DNA from 2 places in the Collibacillus ludicampi genome. Region 1 is predicted to be linked to the other one. Evidence: riboswitches for the same ligand, from Rfam matches in the RefSeq annotation. Region 1 holds a riboswitch; the other holds the start of a gene.
What was found. A riboswitch is a leader RNA that binds a small molecule or an ion and turns the genes downstream of it on or off. The one in region 1 is predicted to bind cyclic di-AMP.
Positions count from the first base shown of each region.

Region 2: linked by a shared signal. The riboswitch ahead of DNHGIG_RS01885 (LysM peptidoglycan-binding domain-containing protein) and the one ahead of kimA (potassium transporter KimA) in region 1 are both predicted to bind cyclic di-AMP.

Region 1 covers NZ_BOQE01000001.1:2,025,241-2,029,457, forward strand. Annotated here, with positions in the region: gene DNHGIG_RS10230 (hypothetical protein) at 263-973, shown strand; gene DNHGIG_RS10235 (phosphodiester glycosidase family protein) at 916-1,266, shown strand; gene DNHGIG_RS10240 (hypothetical protein) at 1,320-2,198, shown strand; cyclic di-AMP (ydaO/yuaA leader) riboswitch at 2,359-2,491, shown strand; gene kimA (potassium transporter KimA) at 2,596-4,217, shown strand, end outside.
Region 2 covers NZ_BOQE01000001.1:359,099-363,315, forward strand. Annotated here, with positions in the region: gene DNHGIG_RS01875 (MalY/PatB family protein) at 1-312, opposite strand, end outside; gene DNHGIG_RS01880 (FTR1 family iron permease) at 780-1,745, shown strand; cyclic di-AMP (ydaO/yuaA leader) riboswitch at 2,006-2,145, shown strand; gene DNHGIG_RS01885 (LysM peptidoglycan-binding domain-containing protein) at 2,157-2,792, shown strand; gene DNHGIG_RS01890 (LacI family DNA-binding transcriptional regulator) at 2,830-3,855, opposite strand; gene DNHGIG_RS01895 (bifunctional 4-hydroxy-2-oxoglutarate aldolase/2-dehydro-3-deoxy-phosphogluconate aldolase) at 3,903-4,217, opposite strand, start outside.

The DNA of each region.
Region 1 (4,217 bases):
GGTAACGGGATACCACTGATTATAAAAAGTTTAACCTCTTCTCATTGTGATGAGCGTCACATTCGCTAGAAGGAGGTGAGTCCGGCACAGAAATGCTTGCATGTATTGCCGCTGCCGTACAGGTAAGATTGATTCCAGCCAATTTTTTCTCTGAACTCTATTTTTTTAAAATAGTTAACCTAGATTTTTGTAAGCTCGTCCTCTATACTTTAGGGCGAAAAGCTGTTTTTTAGGTGCCTGTCCGACATAGGAGATGATCGTTTTGCTTTTTACATCCAAGAAAAAGGAACACTCATCATTTCCTTTAAAAAACAAAAACACTCGCATGGGATCTATCATTACCATCACCATGGTCATGATCATCTATATGATCACTTCAACAGTTGCACTCGTCCTGTATGGACCATTTGAAAATCTGCGCAGTGCAGTGATAGGTGCCATACTCACAAGCCGACATCCTTGGGTCATCACTCCTTTTTATTCGGCAGCTACCTTGGCAAAGTACCGTCCTGTTTCCTTCGATACGATGGATCGGGGAACGTTGCCGGCCGGCGACTTTGCGAACATTCACGATGACGAAATCGAAGTGGTTCCGATCCAAACGGCCAAATATTCCGGCAGTTTATTGATCGTTCATGATCCAAAACGCGTACATGTGGCAGTGACAAAACATTTAAACTCTGTCGGGGAAACAGTCAGTGAAATGGTGAAAGATTCCGGTTCGATCGCCGGTATTAATGCTGGAGGATTTTCTGACGGCGGACATGGTACGGGCGGTATACCGCTCGGTATTACCGTTTCACGAGGAAAATTCATATGTGGGGATAAAACCTCCCGCGAACCTGTTATTGGAATCACGAAAAGCGGCGCACTGATCGTCGGCAAATATACGTTTCAAGAGCTCGAACAATTGGGATCGAAGATGCGGTCTCATTCGGGCCGGAATTGGTTCGCGACGGGAAGCCTTTTTTAAAGGCGACCGATGGATCCTGGGGCTTCGCGCCGAGATCCGCAATTGGTCAACGCAGCGATGGAGCGATTTTGTTACTTGCCCTCTCAGGGCGGGGGAATGGTGGAATTGGCGCAAGCTTGCTCGATTGCGAGCAAGTGATGTTGGAGCATGGAGCTTATGTGGCGGCCAATCTGGATGGAGGATACAGTTCCGAGCTTTATTATAAGAATCAATTTCTTGTGCCTCCGTCGAATCCCCTTGGAGAAAGATACGTGGCGACAAGCTTCGTCGTGGATGGGGGAAATAAAACATGAGAAAAAAGTGGAGGATGAACAAAAAAATATCTATATGGACAGGAGTTTTTACCTTGTTTACGTTGATCCAACTGGTGACACTCCATGAGATCGATAAGTTTTTGCAGCCTCCCATTTCCCCGGTAATGGAAAGGAATACAACAACCAAGGAACAAGAAACAGTAACCGTCATGCCCCCAAATAACGCTGAGCAAGTGATGTACAGCCAAGATAAACAGTATATGGCTTATACAACAAAGGATACACTGACGATAGCCGGAAAGGGAGGAACCATTTTTCAACAAACGGTAGGGCAGGTATCCTATCTGAAATGGCTGGGAAATACGAACACTCTATTATATTTTGTCCAAGGCTCTTATTTGGACGCTTATTTACTGCCATTGCATGAAGCGAAACCCTATTTGATCTACGAATGGTTTGGAGATCATCGGACGGTTGAGAACACCTTTTTTTCCCCGTACATGGAATACTTGTATATTGAAATGAAAAACGGCTCGATGAATGAAATTTACAAGTATGACGCGGTAAGCGGAATCCGTCAATTGCCATTGGGAGATATTCAAATCTCACGCATTGATTATGACGAGCTTTCCGATACGATGAATATAACCAGTTCTTTTGGAGGAGTCTGGCGTTACATGAATGATCGATTGTACCGTCCGGACGGTTCGGTCGTCATACCGGCTGTCGCGGTTCATCAGCCGAATCCAAAAGTTGATAACCATCAACATCTTGAGGAAAAGAAACCATCATCCACGTCAAACAATGAAATGAAGAGACCCCACGGCAATACATCCAAAGAGTCTCCAGGCAACATGAAACAGGCTAATGCTACCGTCTCGCCGCCTGCAGCAAAAACAACAGGAAGTACGGAGGCGGACAAATCGCTAGCTGGTTCTTCTCCCCAGGTGAAAGCTCAAGTACAAAAATAAGTGATATCGCATCTTTTAAAGGAATTACGTAAAAATCAGAGGTAATAAGAGCAAAGATCATACGCTTATGTAAAGTTTGTTTTTTCTTGGTCAAAATCGCTATAAATCACCAACGGGACGAATTGCTTTCCCTTCTTTGAGGGATATAATGAATATCAACATTTGCAAAACGCCGAATCTGTGAAGACAGAGCGGAGGACCCAATTTGTGGGGTGAATCCAAATGATTTGGTAGGGTGTTCTTCTGCCGCCCGAACCCGTCAGCTAACTTCGTAGGCGATCTGCAGAAGCGGTCGAATGACGTCAAACGACCCTTCGTGGTCGTTTTTTGCTTTTTTTAGAGCAGCAATTGGGAAAACTACATGGGATCACCCAGTGAAGGGAGAGCGTTTTTCACGATGGTACATAGTCATTTGCTTCATCCTCTTCTCGTTATCGCCGCGGTCGTGGCTATCCTGTTTGCCATATCCAATTTCAGCAGCTTGAAGAGGATCATCATCGGGCGGCCGATGCGAACGAAGGAACTGTACGCGAAACATAATAAACTTTTCTGGTTTATGGCATTGCTCGTATTGGCGGCGGATCTCTATTCATCGGTTGCGTATGGTCCCGAAGCCGGTATGACAGAATTGGCTTCCCTGGGATCTGATGTGAAGTGGTTAATTTTACCGATCACGATAGCCACCGTGATTCTTCTCGGAATCTTGATCGCCTCTTATATCATGGGGGTGATGGCGTATCCCAATGGTGGAGGGGCTTACACGATCGCAAAGGAAAATTTTGATAAACCTTGGGTTTCGTTGATCGCATCCAGTGCCTTGCTGGTCGATTACGTCCTGACCGTAGCCGTTTCGGTGTCGGCAGGTGTGCAAGCTGTTGCTTCCGCTTATCCGGTGATTGCGCCACATGCGACGACCATTTCCGTTCTTTGTGTGATCGTGATTCTAATCGTGAATTTGAGGGGAATCTCAGAATCCGCCACGGTATTTGCATGGCCTACTCTCTTTTTCATGATCTGCATGGGGATTCTCATCCTCACGGGAATTTCTGATCAGTTCCAACACGGTTTTGTACAGCCGTCAACTCCGCCGTTTGGGGTCATGCCAAAGGGATTGACAACACTTTTGATCCTCAAAGCATTTAGTGCAGCGTGTTCATCGCTCACAGGGATCGAAACCATTTCCAACTCGGTGCCGGTTTTTCGCGATCCTGCCACGAAAAATGCCGTAAAAGCCTATATCGCTCTCGGTCTTATCACCGGAGCTACGCTCTTGGGTTATTCTTATGAACTTTATGTCAAGGGAATCTCCGTGAATCCGCAGAATACCATGTTATCTCAATTAGCGGGCGTCTATTTTGGACATAGTATCGTTTATCAAATCATGATCTGGTCTACATTTATCGTTCTTATCTTGGCCGCCAATTCTACGTTCACGGGCTTCCCGCAACTTGCGGCGCTTGTCGCGTCTGACGGATTTTTGCCGCGTGCCTTGACGGTTCGTGGCGACCGTTTGGGATATTCGAACGGAATGCTGATTTTAACAGCTCTTGCATCCCTGTTAATCATTGGATTTGAAGCGAGGACGGAAGCTCTGATTCCGCTCTATTCGATCGGTGTATTTGTGTCGTTTACCATCGCACAGATCGGTCTAGTACGCCGTTGGATCCGCGTGAAAGGTTCCTACTGGAAGGTAAAAATGTCCATGAACGCCATTGGCGCTCTTACGACCATCAGTGTTTTGATCGTTGTCGCTTCAACGAAGTTTACAGAAGGGGCATGGATTGTACTCATCGTCTTGCCCGCAATCATCTTCGGTTGCTTAGGTATAAAACGTCATTATAACCAAGTGGCCAATGAGTTGCGCATTGATTTTGAAACTCATAAACCGAGTTCCCATCACATACTAACCATTGTGCTCATCTCGGGGATCCACCGTGTTGTACTCAATACGATATCGTTTGCGCAGAGTCTCAACACCGATGTGGTTGCTGTATACGTGGGGTTTAACGAACAGGATAT
Region 2 (4,217 bases), 1.7 Mb from region 1:
AATAGCAATATGTATGCCAGGAACAACTCCGGGAACCGTAGCCATCCATTCCGGTTGGACATCAACACCAAATCTACGTTTGAGCCAATGGACAGCAGCAGCGTAAAACTCACGCGGCTTACCCGGATACCCGTATATCGGATGCTGCGCCCGTTTGATGATCGCTTCCACAACGCATGGCGGACACGGAAAATCCATATCGGCCACCCATAAGGGGAGTACATCTTCCGTACCAAAAATCTTCTCGCGATAATCCCACTTACTCGAGTTTGTTCCTATACGATCTATCACTTCATCGAAGTTATATTTCATGATTCTTCCTCCTTTTGCTAACCTATATTCCTTTCGAGGAGACTGATTCATGAGTCCGAATACTAACAAAATCACATGTATATTTGTTCCATAATTTATGATTTTACTACAAATCATCAACGAGAACAAAACAATACTCTCCCGTGTCAAATCATATCTTTCATCCAATATCGTTCTATCTACTCACCCATGGTAATATCTTTCCGGAATGAATCCGGACACGCGACCCAAATGGGAATCAGACCGGATACTCCTTTCGTTGTCGGGGCCAGTGATGGAGTTCTTCGCGATCTGGTCGGATCGGTCGACGATCCGTTCACATAAAATCCCGGATGATCCGGGGTTTTCGTATCATGAAATCGTTGTATCCCCACTTTCCCTGAGAGCTCTTGACGAAGAATCAAAGAGGGAATAAAATACCATTGTAATGAAAATGATTCTCATTATTAATAAAGGGGATGAAATCTATGTTACGCACATTTCTTAATGCCAAATCAATTCTCGTATGTATAGCAGCATTTCTGGTAGTAGGTGTCTTCGTCTGGCAGGGCGTTACCGCTCATGGAGCCCCTGATCCCACCGATCAAAACCTGAGTCCAACGGCTGCTATCATAGACACGGGTATTCTTGTTTTTCGTGAGGGACTTGAGGCCATTTTGGTGTTATCTGCAATTATAGCGAGTCTCGTACGTGCCAAAAGCGATTATTGGAAGCCGATTTCTCTTGGTGCAGGATTGTCTTTCTTGGCAACACTAGTCACCTGGTTTGTGGTTGTAGGGATCATCAACTTAGTCGGCAGCACCACATCAGAACTCAATATTCAGGCAGCAACCGGCCTCCTGGCGAACGTGGTACTGCTTGTGATCATGAACTGGTTCTTTCACAAGATCTACTGGACGGGTTGGATCACCCATCATAACCAAAGGAAGCGCGAGATCATCGAATCATCGGGTAACGACCAATCGATTACATACAAGGGACTCATTATTCTAGGACTGACATCCATGTACCGTGAAGGGTTCGAAGTTGTACTTTTCCTACAGACGATACGGTTGCAGGTCGGCACTCATGCGGTTCTCCTTGGGTCAGCGATTGGTCTGGGCTTAACGATGCTCGTTGCCGTGCTTACCTTCTTCGCGCATCAACGCCTCCCTTACAAGAAAATGCTCGTAATCACTGGCATCATGCTGGGAGTTGTCCTCTTTGTCATGACTGGAGAGACCGTTCAGGAGATGCAGCAAGCCGGGTGGATTTCGACAACTCAGATCGACTTAGATATCCCCGATTGGATGGGCTTGTGGTTCTCGGTAATCCCCACTGTTGAAACTCTCGCGTCACAAGTTTTTGCAGTCATTGTTGTCATCGGCTCGTATTTAGCCTACCAATACTTACATGTGTGGCAACCACGTAAACAAGAAAAATTGTCAAACTGAATCTTCTAGATTCTCCTGTACACATAGCTGCATCCGGAATTCCCGGATGCATTCATTGTATTTCTGCACAAGAAAATTTTTCATGTTCTGATTGCCGCTTGAGCATCATGGGGTAACCATTCGGTTGAATCGTGACTGTTGAACGGTCACCAGTTCAAAATATGTTGAATGCGAGAACTCAATGTTAGGTTTTAGACGTTAAATCGAGAGTTAGTTGTAAAATTTTTCGAGTTGCATCGCGCTTATACTATGGTACAGTAAGAAAAGAATAGCCGAATCTTCAAATGTGAAGAACGGGGGACTTTTTTTAGGGGTGAATCTTAAAACTTCGAGTTTTAAGTAGGGTGACTCCTTGACCCGAACCCGTCAACTAACCTCGTAGGCAATTGATAAAGGAGAGTTGTACTAGGAATGAAGAAAGTGAAAACAATGTTGTTGTCAACTGTATTGGGACTTTCCATGGCTGGAATTTCTTCCCAAGCCTTCGCAGCCGCACCAATGAATTTGCAAACCGGACAAGAAAGTTGGACGTATTCCATCAAAAAAGGAGATACGCTCTGGAAACTCTCTAGAAAATTCCATGTCCCGCTTGCAAATTTATTGTCCACCAATCCCGGCGTTCGTCCGCGGAATCTGCAAATTGGCGAAAAGATACGAATTCCTTCTCGCACTTCCAAAAAGAATAGTTCCACAAACTCTCGCGTGGAATCAACTTCTCGGCAAACACTTCCGCATAAAAAGGAATTGTCCATGGTAGCGACCGCTTATACGGCTGCCCCTGGCGAAAACGGAGGATATGCAGGTATTGATTACATGGGAAATCCTCTTCATGTAGGAACCGTTGCCGTAGACCCTTCCGTGATCCCGCTTGGATCTACCCTTTATATCACAGGGTACGATTTCCCGGGGCTTCCTAAAGGGGGAATGATTGCACATGCAACAGATATCGGCGTGCACGGAAATCGCATCGATATTTTTGTTCCAACGTCCCCGCAACAAGCAACAAAATTTGGAATGCAAAACATTAAGGTTTATGTATTAAAATAAGAAGGTCGTTGTACCTTCTTATTTTTTTTATCCCCACTCAATCAACCCCAGCGCGTAGGAATCCGCACGACTCCCGAACAATCAGCTGGCAATCCATGATATGAACCGTACAGTGTTTCGAGTGTGGATTTTCGATCTTATTAAGAAGTAATTCAGCGCTTTTCACACCCATATCATAGGTTTGCTGAACCACGGTCGTAAGCGGTGGCTCAAGAAGTTGCAGCCAAGGGGAATCATCGAATCCAATAACGGCTATATCGCTCGGTATATTCACCTTTTCTTCTTTGAGGACTTTTAGAGTTTCTATTGTGGTCAAATCATTAGTACAGAAGAGGGCCGTTGGCGGAACGGGCAAGTGTAACAGTTCCAAAATGATCTTTCTTGTATCCGAAATCTTATCAACAAATTTGATATATTGTTCTTGAATCTCGATGTGATGCTGGCTCAATGCTCGTAGATACCCTTCGTACCGTTCTTTTCTTTGTGATAATTTTTTGATGGCCGGTGAGAAGAGCGCAATCGATCGATGTCCCAGTTTGATGAAATGTGAGATCGCATCAACAGAAGCCTTGACGTTGTTTGAAAATACTCCATCCGCTTCAATTCCATCTAATTTGCGATCAACCAGGACGAGTGGAAAGCCTCCCTCAACCAGTTTTTTTAATAGGTCATTATTTTCATTCGTAGATGCAAGGATCAAACCGTCTACTTGCTTGGCAAGTAACATTTCGATATATTCACGTTCCTTAACAGGATTGTCATCAGCATTACATACAATGACGTTGAAGCCGTGTTTATTGCAGTAATCTTCGATCCCTCTGCTTATCGCAGTTGAAAAATAGTGCAGAATATTGGCTACTATAACTCCGATCGTATGGGTCTTCTTTACTTTTAGGCTTCTCGCTACAACATTTCGCTGATAGCCTGTTTCTTTGATCGCTTGTTCAATTCTTTGACGAGTTTCAATGCTCATATATTCATAACGTTTATTGAGGTACTGTGATACGGTGCTTTTCGATACTCCTGCCAGTTTTGCTACATCCTCCATCTTGACCCGCGCCATACGCCTCCCCTCCTATTCATCAAACATACATGATATTTCATCCTCTTTCATCTTTGTAATTGTGCCAATGCTTCTTGTGCCTTGCACTTGACTTGATCCGCTGTCCCTTTTGTAAGTGCTCCTCCCATCCCAACAGCCACAGCGCCGGCGGCAAACCAATCATTCATGTCGGCAATGGAAATTCCACCGGTCGGCATAAACGATACCTGGGGAAACGGTTCTCTCAATCCTCTGAGATAACCAGGCCCCAAGACGTTCGCAGGAAACAGTTTCATCAAACGGTGACCTTGTGCCAAGGCAGCCATAATATCTGTAGGAGTGAGCACTCCAGGAATATACGGAACATTTGCATCCTTGGCCGC